Euzebya rosea: one gene and its partner. The protein of the gene in region 1 interacts with the protein of each later gene in a pairwise test. Links are inferred from orthologs where the notes say so. Each region holds a gene or a part of one and is shown on either strand. Other genes may lie near its edges. The genes, in order: CUC05_RS19195 and sufU.

Region 1 (8,188 bases):
CCGAGATGTCCCACAGCCGGGCGGCGTCGGCCTCGTTGCGCGCCCTGCGGTTGACCTTGGCCGGGCCGACGGGTCCGCGCATCTCCGCCGGGCCCGTCGGGCCCCAGTAGCTGCCCCCGGGCACGTCGCTGACCGCGGCGTGGATCTGGGGCAGGGCGCCCTGCTCGACCGACATGCCGACCAGCGGCGTGATCAGCCGCATGCCGATGCTGGCGGCCTTGTGGAACAGCCCACCGCCGGGCAGCCCGACGCCGGCCGACTGGAGGTTCGTGGCGGTGTAGCCGGGGTGGGCAGCCACCGACCGTGCGTCGGCCCCTGCGGCGTCGAACCGGCGCTGCAGCTCGAGGGCGAACATCAGGTTGGCCAGCTTGGACCGGGCGTACTGGGCGGTGGTGTCGTAGCCGTCGGACCGCTGCTGCTGCAGGTCGTCGAAGTCCATCTCGCCGCGGTGGTGCATGCCGGAGGACACGGTCACGACGCGGGCGTCACCCGCGGCGAGCAGCGGCTCGAGCAGCAGGCCGGTGAACGCGAAGTGGCCGAAGTGGTTGGTGCCGAGCTGCAGCTCGAGGCCGTCGGCGGTGGTCGCCTCGGGGGTCATCATGATGCCGGCGTTGTTGACGAGGATGTCCACCTCGGGGTGCTCGCTGCGGATGACCTCCGCGGCGGTGCGGACGTTCTCCAGGCTGGCCAGGTCGAGCTGGACGAACCGAAGGTCTGCCGTCCGGTTGGTGGGCCGGATCTCGGCCTCGGCGGCGTCGAACTTGTCCTTGGAGCGGGCGGTCATGACCACGGTCGCGCCGGCCCCGGCCAGCGCCCGGGCCGTCTCCAGCCCCAACCCCGAGTTGGCGCCGGTGACCACCGCCGTGCGGCCGGTCAGGTCGGGAAGGTCGGCAAGGGTGAACACGGGAGCTCCTCGAAGGGGTCGTTGTCGTGGGGGATGTCCGCGATGCCGTCGGGGCACCGCGCACGTTCCACAGCCTTGCCCGGATGATGCCCTGTCGAACGTGTCCGCCCGTCACCGGGTCGTCAGCCACCGGCCCAGGGCATGCAGCGCCTCCACCAGCTCGGGCGGGTCGAGCACCTCGAACTCGCAGGTGAGTCCCACCAGGAACGTCGCGATGGGATGCAGGTCGTCACCCCCGACCCGGAGCAGTGACCGGCCGTCGTCGTGGGGGTCCAGCAGCCCGATCGCCGTGGGCACGCGCACGCGGGCGACGTCGTCCTCGTCGGCCACAGCTACGCCGGCGCGGTGGTGACCGGTGCAGCGGCGGCACTCCCCGACCGCATCGGGCGGATCGTGTACGTCGACGCCTCGGTCCCGACCGACGACGGCCCGCTGATCGGCGACGGACCGCAGCTGGAGGCCATGCAGGCATGGGCGGACGGCTTCGGTGGTCGACTGCTGCCGTTGTTGCCCGACGAGATGTTGTGGGCACGCGAGCTGTACGGCGCCGACGACCTGTCCGCGGAGGCGCTGCAGCGGTTCCGCGAGCGGGCGACCCCGTTCCCCCTGCCGTGCATGACCAGCCCGCTCCCGCCGGGCACGGTCGCCGGTGCCGCCGGCATCCCGCGGACGTTCGTTCGCTGCACCCGGTCGGGACCGTCCCCGTGGTGGGCCGACGCCGACCAGCGCCGACCGGAGGACCACTTCGTCGAGCTGGACGCCGGCCACTGGCCCATGTGGTCCACGCCGGAGGCGCTGGCAGCCGCGATCCTCGGGTGAGTCCCCAGGGGCGCGCTGGAGGGCGGTGTCGGTCAGCGCGAGGTCGTGGCGATCGTGCCGCCGCCCACGCACTCCTCGCCCCGGTAGACGACGACGGCCTGGCCGGGCGCGACGCCGCTTGGCCGGTCGTCGGTGAAGGCCACCGACATGGTCGTGTCGTCGGCGGTCCCGTCGAGCTGGACCACCACCGGCAGCCGCTCGCCGTGGTAACGAACGCGGGCGGTCAGCCCCTCCTCCCCCGGGGTGGGTGGGGCCACCGTCCAGCTGACGCCGTCCGCGGTGAGGGCCGAGACGCGCAGGTCCTCGCGTCGGCCGACGGTGACGGTGTCGCCCTCGATGGCGGTCACGAACCGCGGTTCGGGCATGCCGGACAGTCCGAGCCCGCGCCGCTGCCCGACGGTGAAGGCGAACGCGCCGTCGTGCTCGCCGAGGTCGGTGCCGTCGTGGTCGACCAGGCGGCCCGGGCGTCGGCCGATGCGGGCACCGAGGAACGCCGCGGTGTTGCCCGAGGGGATGAAGCAGATGTCGGTGCTGTCGGGCTTCGACGCCGTCACGAGCCCACGCTCGGCGGCCATGTCGCGCAGCGCCGACTTGTGGATGCCCCCGACGGGGAAGGCGGAGTGCTGCAGCTGGTCCTGGCTGGCCATGTACAGCACGTAGGTCTGGTCCTTTCCCTCGTCGACGGGCCGCAGGAGCCGGACGGTGCCGTCGTCGTCAGTCGACAGCCGGACGTGGTGGCCGGTCGCCAGCCGGTCGAACCCGGCGGCACGTGCCCGGGCCATCAGCGCGGTGTACTTGACCCGCTCGTTGCAGCGGATGCACGGGTTGGGTGTGCGACCGGCGGCGTACTCGGCGACGAAGTCGTCGACCACCCGCTCGTGGAACGCGTCGGCGAAGTCCCAGACGTAGTAGGGGATGCCGAGCAGGTCGGCCACCCGGCGGGCGTCGCGGGCGTCGTCGAGGGTGCAGCAGCCCTTGCCGGGGATGCCGCTGGGCGTGTCGGCCATCTTCAGGTGCACGCCGGTGACGTCGTGCCCCTGCTCGACCAGCAACGCGGCGGCCATGGAGGAGTCCACGCCGCCCGACATCGCCACGAGGACGCTGGCCATCAGCGGTCCCCCGTCGCGGTGCGCAGGCGTGCGACGGCGTCGGTGACCGCAACGATCGTGCGGTCGATGTGGGCGTCGGTGGTCTCGGAGCCGAGGGTGAAGCGCAGGTGTGCGGCGTCCTCGCGGGCGCCGATCGCGTCCAGGACGTGGCTGCGCCGGGCCGCGCCGGACTGGCAGGCCGAGCCGGTCGAGCACTGGATGCCGGCCCGGTCCAGGCCCATGAGCAGCGACTCGGCGTCGACGCCGCCGATGCCGACGTGGGCGTTGTGCGGCAGGCGCTGCTGGGGATGGCCGTTGAGGGCCACGTCGTCGATGGCCAGGAGGCCGTCGAGCAGGGCGTCCCGTCGGGCACGGACCGCGGTGTCGACGGTCGACAGGAGGTCGGCGGCCCGTTCGGCGGCGGCACCGAGGCCGACGATCCCGGCGACGTTGAGGGTGCCGGATCGCACACCCCGCTCCTGCGCGCCGCCGTGGAGCACGGGATGGGGCTGCAGGTCGCGACGCAGCACCAGCACGCCGACGCCGGTGGGACCGTTGAACTTGTGGGCCGAGAGGGCGAGGCCGGCCGGCTGCCACTCCCCCAGCGGCATGGGGACCTTGCCGAACGCCTGGACGGCGTCGACGTGGAGGGGGACGCCCCGTTCGGCGAGCGCCGGGCCGAGGACGTCGAGGGGCTGGATGGTGCCCAGCTCGTTGTTGGCCGCCATGACGCTGACCACCCGGGTGTCGGGCTGGACGGCCGCCAGGACCTCGTCCGGATCGACCAGGCCGTCGGCGTCGACACCAACGACCGTGGCCTTCACGCCCTGGTGATCGCGCAACCACTCGACGGTCTCCAGGACGGCGTGGTGCTCGATGGCGGTGGTGACGACGTGCCCGCCCGCCCCGCCGGCCCAGACGAGCCCCTTGATCGCCTGGTTGTCGGCTTCGGTGCCGCCGGAGGTGAAGAGGACCTCCAGCGGGGTCACGCCGAGCGCCGCGGCGACCCGGTCACGGGCGTCCTCGACGGCAGCCCGGGCCCGACGCCCGGCGGCGTGGAGCGACGAGGCGTTCCCGACCGCCCCCGCCGTGATCCACGGCCCCATGGCCTCGACGGCCTCCGCCGCCAGCGGCGTGGTGGCGGCGTGGTCCAGGTAGACCGCTTCGGAGGTGGTCGACGTCACGCCGACGACGGTAGCCGCTCGCCCGCGGCAGGTGGTCGGTGGGCGCGATCGGGGCCTGCGTCGGCCATGGACGACGATCGGCACGATCGGGGTCCGGGCCACCCGGAGGAGCCGGGCCACCCGGAGGAGCCGGCCCCCCTGCAGGGGCCGGCCCACCCGCAGGGGCCGGCCCACCGGCAGCGGCGGGTCTGCCGGTGGGCGGCCATGGGGGTGGCGGGGTGGCTGGGGGCGGGTCAGGCGCGGGCGAGCGCCCTGTCGAGGAAGTCGCGGACGACCTGCTGGAACCGCTCGGGCTCCTCCAGCGGCGGGGAGTGGCCGGACTCCTCGAAGATCACCAGCTCGGCGTCGGGCAGCAGCTCGGCGATCTGCTCGCTGTTGACGACCGGGGTGATCCAGTCCTCCCGGCCGACGGTGACCAGCGCAGGGCACGTCACCCTGTGGAGGTGCGGCTTGACGTCGTAGGTCGCGCGGGCGGTGGAGAACGCCGCGTTGTGGGTGGCGTAGTGGTAGTCCACCGACGCGACCTTGTCCTCGATGACCGCCGGGTCGTGGGTGAAGGTGTACAGCGGCAGCAGCTCGCGCCACAGGTCACGGAAGTCGTCGTTGTCGATGACCTTCCCGTCGAACATGCGGGCCAGCCGCTCCTCGGGGATGTCGACCCGGTCCGACGCCCGTGCGTTCTCCAGCGCCAGGTCGTCGTGCGTGGCGTCCGGCGCGGTGTCACGCAGCACCAGGGCCAGAAGCCGCTCGGGGTGGCGGATGGCGTACTCCATCGACAGGAACCCGCCGTAGGAGCCGCCGGCCATGACGAACCGCTCCGCACCGGCCCATTCGCGGAGGGCGTCGATGTCGGCGACCCACTGGTCGTGGTCGTAGGGCGGCACGTCGCCGGACTTCCCGCTCCCCCGTGCGTCGAAGATGATCACCCGGAAGGTGTCGGCCAGCCAGCCGAACGCCGCCCGGGGCTCCTCCATCGATCCCAGCCCCGGGGCGCCGTGGTGGGCGATCAGGAGGGGCTTGGTCGGGTCGTCACCGCCGAGCAGCTCGACGTTGAGGGGGCAGCCGTTGATCTCCAGCATCATCGTGACGACTCCTTGACGGGAATGATCGAGGACTCGAGGTCCCGTGGGAAGGTGGTCAGGCGTTCGCGGCCGTCGGCGGTGACCAGCACCGTGTCGCTGATGCGGTACCCGGCGTGCCCCAGCACGTAGATGCCGGGTTCGCTGGAGACGACCATGCCGGCGGCCAGCGGGGTGTCGTCGCCGTCCTCCAGCCACGGCGGTTCGTGGAAGTTCAACCCGATGCCGTGGCCCTGGCGGTGGCGGATGTGCTCGGCGTACCCGGCGTCGCGGATGACGTCGAGGCAACCGGCGTTGACGTCGGCGCAGGTGGCGCCGGGTCGGATGGACTCCGTCCCGACGTGCTGGGCCCTCGCGTCGGTCTCGAACAGGGCACGCTGCTGGGCGGTGGGTTCGCCCAGCACGAAGGTGCGCTCGCTCTCGGCGTAGCGACCGCCGACGGCCCCGCCCAACGACAGGATGAACGTCTCGCCGGGCTGCAGGCGATGCTCGGTCACCAGCCCGTGGGGGTAGGCGGAGTTGGGGCCGGAGTAGACCAGCCCTCCTGCCAGCAACGGCACGACGACCACGTCGTCGTGGGTCTCGTACATCCAGGCGGTCCCACGGCCGATGACGTGCTTGGCCAGCTCGGCTTCCGACGGCAGCGGTCCGCCCTCGGCGATGCGCCCCTCCACCAGCTCGCGGCCCGCGGCCAGCATGACGTCACCCAGCTTCGCCGCCTCGCGATGCAGCACGATCTCCTCGTCGTACTTCACCAGGCGCATCCGGTCGACGAGGTGGGTCCCGACCCACTCCACCCCGCCCATCGCGGCGCGCAGCTTGCCCAGGTCCCCGGTGGACAGCGTCCAGGCGTGGCCCCACCGGCCGGTCGCACCGGCCAGCGCGTCGGCGAGGACCTCCTGCGGCGAGCGGACACCCGGGTACTCCGGGTAGGCGACGAGCTCGTCGACGGCGATGTCCTGCTGCTGGGCGTACTCGTACTCCAGCGCCGGGACCAGCCCGATCGTGCGGTCGGCGGTGACCACGACGAGGACGGGGCGTTCGGTGGGGGTGTGGAAGAAGCCCGTCAGGTAGGCGACGTCGCGCCAGTCCTCGCAGAGGACGGCATCCAGCCCCTCCTCGTCGAGCTGGTGGCGGACGTCGGCCTGCACCCGGGCGTAGAAGCTCCGGGGCAGCCGTTGGGACAGGCGGGCAGGGGATGACACGGCGGTGATCAGTCCTCGCGGGTTCGGGGGTTGCGGGCGTCGTTGTAGGCAAGGGAGACGAGGGTGGCGGCGACCACGAGCAGCAGGATCGCCAACGAGGGCATCGCGGCGGTCCACCAGGCGGTGCCGAGCGTCCCCGAGCGCTGGGCGTTGTGCAGGATGGTCCCCCACGACCAGCCGTTGGGGTCGCCGAGGCCGAGGAAGGCGAGGCCGGACTCCGACAGGACGGCACGGGAGGCGGTCAGCACGACGCTGACGGTGATGACGGGGGCCACGGCGGGCACCAGGTGGCGGCGGATGATCCACAGGTGGGATCCGCCGGCCAGCGCGCCGGCCTCGACGTAGGGCAGGCCGACGATGGACAGCGCCTGGGAGCGCACGACGCGGGCGACCTCGGGCCACGAGAACAGCGCGATGACCACGGCGAGGGTCCAGGTCGACGGTCCGGCCAGCGCGGCGATGAGGATCATCAGCGGCAGGACGGGCAGGGAGAGGGTGACGTCGACCAGCACGCCGAGGGCGGTCTCGACCTTCGTGAAGTAGGCGGCGGCGACGCCGACGGCGACCCCGACGGCGATGGCCATGGCCGAGGCGGCACCGCCGATCATCAGGCTGGTCCGGGCGCCCCAGACGACCTGGGCGAAGATGTCACGGCCGAGGGAGTCGGTCCCGAACCAGTGGTCGGCCGACGGCGGCGCCAGGACGTCGACGCCGTAGCCCGAGGGGTACTCCGCGATCAGCGGCGCGAAGACCGCCGTCAGCACCATGCCGACGAGGACGACGACGCCGAAGACCCCGAGCGGGTTGCGGACGAACGCCCTGGCGGTGCGACGGCCGGGGGACTCGCCGGGCGTGGCCAGCGGCTGGTCGTCGCGGACGATGCCGTCGTCGACGGTGGGGGCCGGGCGGAGCTCGGCGCTCATGGACGCTCCTGGGTCGGATGGATCCGGACGGTCGGACGGCTGCAGGGGATCGGGCGGCGCGCGGGAGGGGTGGTCACTGCGCGCGCACCCGGGGGTCCAGGGCGCCGTAGGCCAGGTCGGTCAGCAGGTTGGCGACCACGACCGTGGCGGCCAGCAGCACGAACGCGCCCTGCAGGACGGGGAAGTCGAGGCGGCCGACGGACTCGAAGATCGCCCTGCCGACGCCGGGGTAGGCGAAGATCGTCTCGGTCAGCACGGCGCCGCCGACGAGGAAGCCGAGCTGCAACCCGACAAGGGTGGTGGTGGGCAGCAGGGCGTTGCGCAGGGCGTGGCGCCAGACGATGCGTCGCTGCGGCACGCCCTTGGCTCGGGCGAGGTCGCAGTAGTCCTCGCCGAGGCTGTCGATGAGGTTGGTCCGCAGCGTCAGCACGTAGGCGCCGATCTGCAGGATGACGAGGCTGGAGGCCGGCAGGACGAGGTGGCGCAGGATGCTGATCCATGCGTCGAGGCCCGTCACGCCGTCGTCGATCGCCCCGCCGATCGGGAACCAGCCGAGGTACAGCCCGAAGGCGTACAGCATGGCGATCCCGATGGCGGGCACGAACATGGACTGCCCGAGCACGCTGCCGACCTGGATGGCGCGGTCGACCCAGCCGCCACGGCGGGTGGCCGCCGCGACGCCGAGCGGGACCCCGATGAGGACGGTGACCAGCAGCGCCGACCCGGTGAGGATCAACGTCCAGGGCAGCCGTGCCATCAGGATCTCGGTGACGGGCAGGGACTGGCGGAAGGAGATGCCGAGGTCTCCCTGCAGGAGGTGGCCGAGGTAGCTGACGTACTGGACCGGCAGCGGCCGATCCAGTCCGTAGTCGGCCAGGAGCTCCATCCGGAGGTCCTCGGTCATCATCGGGTCGGCGACGGCCAGCGCAGGGTCACCGGGCAGCAAGCGCACCAGGAAGAACGTCACGGTGACGGCGAACCAGAGG
Region 2 (8,153 bases), on another replicon or contig:
CCACCATGGAGTGGATCGACGGCAACATCGGTTCCAAGGTCACCATGAAGTACCCGGCCGTGTGGCTGATGGGCCGCGGTGCCCGCGGTGAGGTGCTCTCGGTGGCATGGGCCGGCGACGGCCAGCACCAGGACGCCGGCGCCAAGATGGTCCACCACGCCCCCGACACCTCGTCCTCCATCGTCTCCAAGTCGGTGGCGCAGGGGGAGGGGCGCACCTCCTACCGTGGGCTCGTCGAGATCCACGAGGGTGCCGAGCGCGTGAAGTCCAGCGTCGTCTGCGACGCGCTGCTGCTCGACGAGCACGCCCGCTCCGACACCTACCCGTACATGAACATCGCCGAGGACGACGCCCAGATCGGCCACGAGGCCAGCGTCTCCAAGATCGGTGAGGACCAGCTGTTCTACCTGCAGTCCCGCGGGATCGAGGAGAGCGAGGCCATGGCGATGATCGTCCGTGGCTTCATCGAGCCCATCTCCAAGGAGCTGCCGATGGAGTACTCCGTCGAGCTGAACCGCCTGATCCAGCTGAACATGGAGGGGTCGGTCGGGTAACCCCCGGCCACCCGCCCTCCCCGCGTTCCCCCACGAGCAAGTAGGTCTACCTCACCGTGTCCACAGCCCCCACCCCCAAGGCCCTCACCGAAACCGACGTCCTGGCCATCAGCGCCGGCGCCGACGACCCCACCTGGCTTCGTGACCACCGCCAGGCGGCGTTCAAGGCGTTCAGTGACCTGCAGTGGCCGCAGGTGCGCGACGAGGACTGGCGCTTCACCAACCCGCGTCGCATCCCGCTGGACCGTCCCGTCCTGACCGAGGCCACCGCAGGTGTTGCCCCGCGCGACGCCGGCATCACCGTGTCCTCCGACGAGACCGCCGCCCGTGTTCGCATCGTCGACGGCGGCTTCGCCGGCGTCGAGGCGACCGCCCTGCCCGAGGGCGTCATCGTGGCCGACCTGGCCACCGCCGCCGCCGAGCACCCCGAGCTGGTCCAGCGCCACCTGGGGACGGCCGTGGGCAACGACGAGGTGTACGCGGCCTTCGCCGCGAGCGCCTGGACGACCGGTGCGTTCGTCTACGTGCCCGCCGAGGTCGAGATCGAGGCGCCGCTGGCCATCACCGTGCAGGCGGCCGCCGACGGCACCCACGTCCAGTGGGTCCTGCTCGTCGCCGAACGCCACAGCAAGGCCACGGTCCTGCTGGACCAGTCCGGTGACGCCGAGGCGACCGTGATCAACGTCGTGGAGTCCGTGATCGGTGACGGGGCCACCCTCAACGTGGTCACCGCCCAGGACTGGGGCGACCACGTCAGCCACGTCACCACCCACCGTGGGCGCGTCGGCCGCGACGCCACCTACCAGCAGTCGGAGATCACGCTGGGCGGCAACACCGTCTACGTGCGTCCCGACGTCTGGCTGGACGGCAAGGGCTCCAACGCCGAGATGCTGGGCGTGTACTTCCCGACCGGCAAGGAGAAGTTCGAGCACCGCTCGCTGATCTTCCACGACGCCGACCACTCCACGTCGGACTACGTGCACAAGGGCGCGCTGTCCGACGACGGCCACGCCACCTGGTACGGCAACATCCGGATCGCCCCGGACGCCAAGCAGACCGTCAGCGACGAGACCAACCGCAACCTGATCCTGTCGCCCGGCGCAAAGGCCGACACGCTGCCGTTCCTCGAGATCGAGACCGCCGACGTGGCCGCCTGCGGGCACCACTCCTCGGTCGGCCAGGTCGACGAGGTGCAGCTGTGGTACCTGCAGTCGCGCGGCATCTCCCGCGACGAGGCCGCCCGCATGCTGGTCTTCGCCTTCTTCGCCGAGGTCCTGGAGCGCATCGACGCCCCGGGCGTCGCCGACACGGTGCTCGCCGACATCGAGACGGCCGTCCGGCAGGCCCCGGCCACGCTGATGGACCCCCGCCGCGACGCTGCGGCCCGCCACTGGGCAGCCGAGTCGACCGCTGCGGAGGCGAACGCCTGATGGCCTTCGAGAAGGCGATCGACCTCGACGAGCTGAAGGTCGGCTCGGCCATGCAGGTCGAGCTCGGCGGCGAGCCCATCTGCCTGGTCCGCACCGACACCGACACCGTCAAGGCCGTCCACAACATCTGCAGCCACGCGTTCTACGAGCTGCACGAGGGCTGGGTCGACGACAACCACATCGAATGCGGCCTGCACGGCTCCAGCTTCGACCTCGACTCGGGCAAGCCGGACGCGCTGCCGGCCGTCAAGCCCGTCCCGACCTACGCGGTGCAGGTGCGGGACGGCGAGGTCCTCGTCGACGCCAGCACCCCCACCAATGACGCCACCCCTTCCAGCTTCTAGTTCCCAGGAGACACCCCACATGAGTGCACGTATCGAGATCGAGGGCCTCAAGGTCGAGGTCGAGGGCAAGGAGATCCTCACCGGCCTTGACCTGACCGTCGCCCAGGGCGAGACCCACGCCCTCATGGGCCCCAACGGCTCGGGCAAGTCCACCCTCGCCTACGCCATCGCCGGCCACCCCGCCTACGAGGTCACCGCTGGCGCCATCCGCTTCGACGGCGAGGACGTCACCGAGATGGCCCCCAACGAGCGGGCCGCTGCCGGCCTGTTCCTGGCCATGCAGTACCCCACGGAGATCCCCGGGGTCAGCCTCACCAACTTCATGCGCACGGCCGTCAACGCCGTCAGCGAGGAGGACCTGCCGGTCCGCCAGTTCATGACCCAGCTCCGCGAGCACATGGCGGACCTGAAGATGGACGGCAAGTTCCTCGAGCGCAACGTCAACGAGGGCTTCTCCGGTGGTGAGAAGAAGCGCTTCGAGATCCTGCAGATGGCCATGCTCAAGCCGCGCATCGCCGTCCTCGACGAGACCGACTCCGGCCTGGACGTCGACGCCCTGCGCATCGTGTCCGAGGGCGTCAACAAGCTGCGCGGTCCGGACCTCGGTGTCCTGCTGATCACGCACTACACCCGCATCCTGAACTACATCACGCCGGACCACGTCCACGTGATGGCCGGCGGTCGCATCGTCAAGACCGGCGGTGCGGACCTCGCCGAGATGCTCGAGGCCGAGGGCTACGAGCAGTTCGAGGGCTAGCCGACGCCGGGCGGGTCCATGCGACCCGACCGGGGACCGTTTCCACCGTCGACCCGGTGGACGGAATCCATACCATTGACCGCAGAGGAGGAGGTGCACGAGTGACGTTCGATGTCATGGAGGTCCGCAAGGACTTCCCGGTGCTGCGCCGCACCGTCCACGACAAGCCGCTGGTGTACCTCGACTCGGCGGCCACGTCGCTGAAGCCGCAGCAGATGATCGACGCGGTGGTGTCGATGTACACCACCCACACCGCCAACGTGCACCGTGGCGTGCACACCCTGTCGGTCGAGGCGTCGGACCTCTACGACGAGGCGCGCCGCAAGGTCGCCCGGTTCGTCGGCGCCGAGGAACGCGGCACGGTGTTCACCAAGAACGGCACCGAGGCGCTCAACCTCGTCGCGCACAGCTATGCACGAACCCACCTCGGTCCCGGTGACATCCTGCTGTACACCGAGATGGAGCACCACGCGAACATGGTGCCGTGGCAGCTCGTGCAGCCCGACATCGGGTGCGAGCTGGCCGCCGTGCCGATCCGCCCCGACGGCGAGCTCGACCTCGACGCGTTCAACGAGATCATCCGGACCGGCCGCGTCAAGCTGCTGGCCGTCTCGGCGATGTCCAACGTCGTGGGGACGATCAACCCGGTCGCCGACATGGCCGAGGCCGCCCGTCGGGCCAACCCCGACGTCGTCGTCGTGGTCGATGGTGCCCAGTCGGTGCCGCACCTGCCGACGTCGCTGGCCGAGCTGAACGCCGACTTCCTGGCGTTCTCCGGGCACAAGATGCTCGGCCCCTCGGGCATCGGTGTCCTCGCGGGCAAGCCGGAGGTCATGGAGACCATGCCGCCCTTCCTCGGTGGTGGTGACATGATCCTCGACGTCCAGCTCTACGAGGCGACGTTCAACGAGATCCCGTTCCGGTTCGAGGCCGGTACGCCGATGATCGAGCAGGCCGTTGGCCTCGGCGCCGGCGTGGACTACCTGACCGCGCTGGGCATGGACGCCGTCCGGGCGCACGAGATCGCGATCCTCGAGCAGGCGCTTCCCGCCCTCGCCGACGTCGAGGGTGTCACCGTGCACGGTCCGTCGGACCCCAAGGTCCGCGGTGCGGCGCTCAGCTTCACCGTCGACGGGCTGCACCCCCACGACATCGGCACGATCCTGGACCGCGAGGGCGTGGCCGTGCGCACCGGCCACCACTGCGCCAAGCCGCTCATCCGTGCGCTGGGGTCCAACTCCACCACCCGGGCGTCGTTCTACCTGTACAACACGACCGACGAGATCGCCGTGCTCTGCGACGCCATCCGCGCGGCGCAGGACTTCTTCAGCTAGGCAGGCCCCCACATGTCACTCGAAGACCTCTACAAGGAAATCATCCTCGAGCACTACAAGAAGCCGAGGAACCGGGCTCCCGAGCTCGAGCCGCACGACGTGCTCGTCCACCACTCCAACCCGCTCTGCGGCGACGAGATGGACCTGCGCCTGCGGGTCGGCCCGGGCGAGAACGGCGCGGACACCGTCGAGGCCGTCGCCTACGACGGGGACGGCTGCTCCATCTCGATGTCCAGCGCCTCGGCCATGACCGAGGCCGTCACCGGTCGCGAGCTCGGTGACGCCCTGGACCTCGCCGAGGTCTTCCGGTTGATGATGCACGGCGAGGGAATGAAGCGGGAGGACGACCTGTTGGACGGTGTCGCCTTCCAGGGTGTCGCCAAGTTCCCCGTCCGCGTCAAGTGCGCCCTGCTGGGGTGGATGGCCCTCAAGGACGCCATCGAGACCCACCAGCGTGGCCAGAGCGAACACCGCGTCGAACACGAGTAGCGCGCGAGCGCAGTAGGACTGATCACATGTCAACGACTGACCCCATCACCGGCTGGCCCACCGAGGACACCGACGAGGCCTTCGAGGCGCGCCAGGACGGCAGCGAGAACCCGTTCTCCGACGCCGAGGTCGACGAGAACGGCGTCGCCACCCCGGCCGCCTGCCGCGAGGCCATGAAGGCCGTGCTCGACCCCGAGATCGGCCTGAACGTCGTCGACCTCGGCCTGGTCTACGAGATCGTCGTCAACGACAACACCGCCCACATGCGGATGACCCTGACCTCGATGGGGTGCCCGCTGACGGAGCTGATCCACCAGCAGGCCACGCTCGTCCTGACCCGGCTGCCGGGCATCGACGACGCCGAGGTGGAGTTCGTGTTCTCCCCGCCGTGGACCACGGACATGATCGACCCCGACGCGAAGGAAGAGCTTCGCGCCATGGGGTTCAACGTCTAGCCAGTTGCTGTCGGCTCCTGGCTACTCGAGCCGGAAGCCGATCTTCATGGTCACCTGGTAGTGGGCGACGTCGCCCTCGTCGATGTGGCCCCGGATCTCGGTGACCTCGAACCAGTCGAGGTTCCGGACGGACTCCTTGGCCTTGGCCACGCCGTTGCTGATCGCGGTCGACACGCTCTCCGTGGAGGTGCCGACCAGCTCGGTGATCTTGTAGGTGTTGTCGGTCATGGATCCGTCCTACCACGATCGGCATCCACGGGCTTGGCCCAGCCGACGTTGCGTGCGGTCCGTACGAAGCCGAGCCCGGTGTACAGCGCGTGGGCTCCGGTCGGGTCGGCCGTGTCGACCCCGAGGGTGGTGTGTGACAGGCCCCGCGCCGCCGACGCGGTGAGCGTCCGGTCGATCATGGCCTTGGCGATCCCCCGGCCCCTCCTCCTCGAGCTCGTCGATGGGGGTACGGAGGGGGAGGGCGTCGGCCTCCTCGACGGCGTTGCGAACCACGAGGGCCGCCGCGACGTCACTGGGACGCAGGGGACGTTGGATCACCGGCGCAATCCAGCCCGTGGAACGGCACCCGTGGTGTCGTGTGCCAGGTACCACTCGGCGATGTCGGCCATCGGCAGTCCCGCCGCCACCGCGTGGTTGTGCTCGCCCTGCGCTCGCCGCCGCTCGGGGTCGACCAGCAGGCGGCGAAGGGCGTCGTCGAGGGTGGTCGGATCGGTCGGGTCGAACCACTCGCCGCGGTAGCCCTCGGCCTCCACCAGCCGGCGGAAGTCGCCGATGTCGGGCATCACCAGCGGACGGGCGTAGCTGCCGGCCTGGTGGACGACACCGGAGCTGCCGGTGGTGTGGGTGTAGGGGAAGACCGCGACGGCGGCGGAGCGGAAGACGTCGGCGACGTCCTCCTCGGCGACGTAGCCGGTGAAGGTCGCCTCCGGGTACCGCTCGGCCATCCGTGCCAGGTAGCCGGCGGCGTTCGGACTGTCGGTACCGGCGACGACGACCCGGACGTCCAGCCCGTCCTCGGCTCGCAGCCGTCGTGCGGCGTCGAGGAGGGGCTCGACCCGCTTGTAGGTGCCGAACTTCCCGAACGCCAGCAGCTGCAGCGGCCCGGCGGGGCTCGATGCGTCACACGCCGGGACGTCGAACGTGCCGTGGGGCACCACGGCGATGTTGCGGGCGCGGTAGCGGCGACGAAGGATCCGCAGGTACTGGGGCATGGTGACCACGACCCGTCCGCCCGCCAGCAGTAGCCGGGTCACGACCCAGCCGACGGCACGGGTGATCCGCTCGACCACGGGATGGGTGTCGAACCCGGCCCCGCCAAGGTCGACGGTCTCCATCAGGTGGTGCATCAGCACGATGTTGCGTGCGCCGACGAGCCGGCTGGCGAATGGGGCCAGCAGGCCCAGGGCCGCCGGGATGCGTCGGTCGCCGAAGCTCGCGAACTGCAGGCTCCACAGGACGCTGTCGAGTCGCTCGCGCCGGATCGCCCTCACCAGCCTCGGCAGCGACCGGACGTCGTTGAACCGCCACGACGCCACGAACCGCACGCCGTCGATCGTCGGGGCGACGGCACCTTCCGGCAGGTCGTCGACGAACACCACGACCTCCTCGACGTCGTCGGCGGCGGCCAGCGCCGCGACCAGGTGCAGGCCGTACTCGTTGAGGGTCCCCGTCCCCGGCGGGTGGGTGGTGACCACCCCGATGCGTCGGGTCTCAGCCACGGCGGTACACCCCCACGAGGGCACGCACGCGGATGCGAAGGATGGCGGCCAGGAACCGCAACGTCTCGCGGCCGGCCCGGACCTTCGATCCTGGCGCGTCGATCCACTCGACCCCCACCTCCTCGACGACGAGCCCCAGCCGTTCGGCCAGGAACAGCTGCTCGAGGTCGAAGGCGAAGCCCGTCTCGACCTGCTGCTCGGCGACCAACCGGGCCGCGCGGGCGGTGTACAGCTTGAACCCGCACTGGGTATCGGCGAAGCGGAGCCCCAGGCCCCGCCGGACGACGGCACGGCCGATGCCGCTGACGAGCCGACGGACCAGCGTGCGTCCCTCGGCGGTCGCGCCGTCGACCGCCCGCGGGGCGATGACGATGTCGGCACCCTCCAGCGTGCGGCACAGCAGCGTGCCGAACTGCTCGACCGGGGTGGACTGGTCGGCGTCGGCGAACAGCACGTGCAGCCCGCGGGCCGCGCGGAGGCCTCGCCGGACCGCGTCGCCCTTCCCGACGTTGACGTCGCTGGACAGCACCCGCACGTTGACCAGGCCGAGGCGGTGCACGACCTCTGCGGTGCCGTCGGTCGAGCCGTCGTCGGCGACGATCAGCTCCCAGTCGGTGCCGTAGGAGGAGGAGATGTGGGCGGCGACCGTGGCGATCGTGGGCACGATCCTGCCGAACTCGTTGTAGGCCGGGATGACGACGGTGAGGGACGGGCGCGTGACGGCCTCGACGGCCCAGCGCTCGAACGTGGACAGGACAGGGGTCATGCGGTGATCTCCTGGGGTGTTGCTGACGGACGGAAGAGGCGGAACAGCTCGACGGAGGCGAATGCGGCCATCACCACGACCTGGACGTCGACGGCCGCGGCCAGCCCCGAGCGGGCAGCCACGAGGACGGCAACGGTCTGCACGACCGCGGCGATGGCCATGACGGTGGCCGGGTGGGCCATGCCGCGGGCGACGCGGGTGGTGACGGCGACCCAGCCGATGGCGCAGAGGCTGCTGGCGGCGGCGTAGCGCCACAGCAGCGGTTCGGCGGACGCATAGGCCGATCCGAACGGCAGG

What was found.
Region 2: the proteins of CUC05_RS19195 (region 1) and sufU interact in binary tests that used the Escherichia coli proteins (3 or more experiments, as listed by UniProt). The link is inferred for Euzebya rosea from one-to-one orthologs.

What each region holds. Positions count from the first base shown.
Region 1 is NZ_PGDQ01000015.1:152,322-160,509, reverse strand. What follows is about bases 1,914-4,810. They hold CUC05_RS19195 (cysteine desulfurase family protein), read right to left. Parts: upstream 3,996-4,810; coding sequence 2,832-3,995; downstream 1,914-2,831. Other genes in these bases: CUC05_RS19190 (alpha/beta fold hydrolase), read right to left, coding at 4,229-4,810; mnmA (tRNA 2-thiouridine(34) synthase MnmA), read right to left, coding at 1,914-2,832. Also shown: CUC05_RS19210 (oxidoreductase), read right to left, coding at 1-904; CUC05_RS24895 (WCX domain-containing protein), read right to left, coding at 1,016-1,234; CUC05_RS19205 (alpha/beta fold hydrolase), read left to right, coding at 1,253-1,723; more of mnmA, read right to left, coding at 1,756-1,913; more of CUC05_RS19190, read right to left, coding at 4,811-5,077; CUC05_RS19185 (M24 family metallopeptidase), read right to left, coding at 5,074-6,279; CUC05_RS19180 (ABC transporter permease), read right to left, coding at 6,288-7,202; CUC05_RS19175 (ABC transporter permease), read right to left, coding at 7,276-8,188. UniProt on the Escherichia coli protein: Master enzyme that delivers sulfur to a number of partners involved in Fe-S cluster assembly, tRNA modification or cofactor biosynthesis. Catalyzes the removal of elemental sulfur from cysteine to produce alanine.
Region 2 is NZ_PGDQ01000003.1:309,893-318,045, forward strand. The notes cover bases 3,308-6,169. They hold sufU (Fe-S cluster assembly sulfur transfer protein SufU), read left to right. Parts: upstream 3,308-4,431; coding sequence 4,432-4,908; downstream 4,909-6,169. Other genes in these bases: CUC05_RS04425 (aminotransferase class V-fold PLP-dependent enzyme), read left to right, coding at 3,308-4,419; CUC05_RS04435 (metal-sulfur cluster assembly factor), read left to right, coding at 4,935-5,363; CUC05_RS04440 (dodecin), read right to left, coding at 5,385-5,591; CUC05_RS26015 (GNAT family N-acetyltransferase), read right to left, coding at 5,588-5,884; CUC05_RS04450 (glycosyltransferase), read right to left, coding at 5,906-6,169. Also shown: Fe-S cluster assembly protein SufB, read left to right, coding at 1-554; Fe-S cluster assembly protein SufD, read left to right, coding at 611-1,984; CUC05_RS04415 (Rieske (2Fe-2S) protein), read left to right, coding at 1,984-2,328; Fe-S cluster assembly ATPase SufC, read left to right, coding at 2,348-3,085; more of CUC05_RS04425, read left to right, coding at 3,187-3,307; more of CUC05_RS04450, read right to left, coding at 6,170-7,090; CUC05_RS04455 (dolichyl-phosphate beta-glucosyltransferase), read right to left, coding at 7,083-7,856; CUC05_RS04460 (MATE family efflux transporter), read right to left, coding at 7,853-8,153. UniProt on the Escherichia coli protein: A scaffold on which IscS assembles Fe-S clusters. Exists as 2 interconverting forms, a structured (S) and disordered (D) form. The D-state is the preferred substrate for IscS.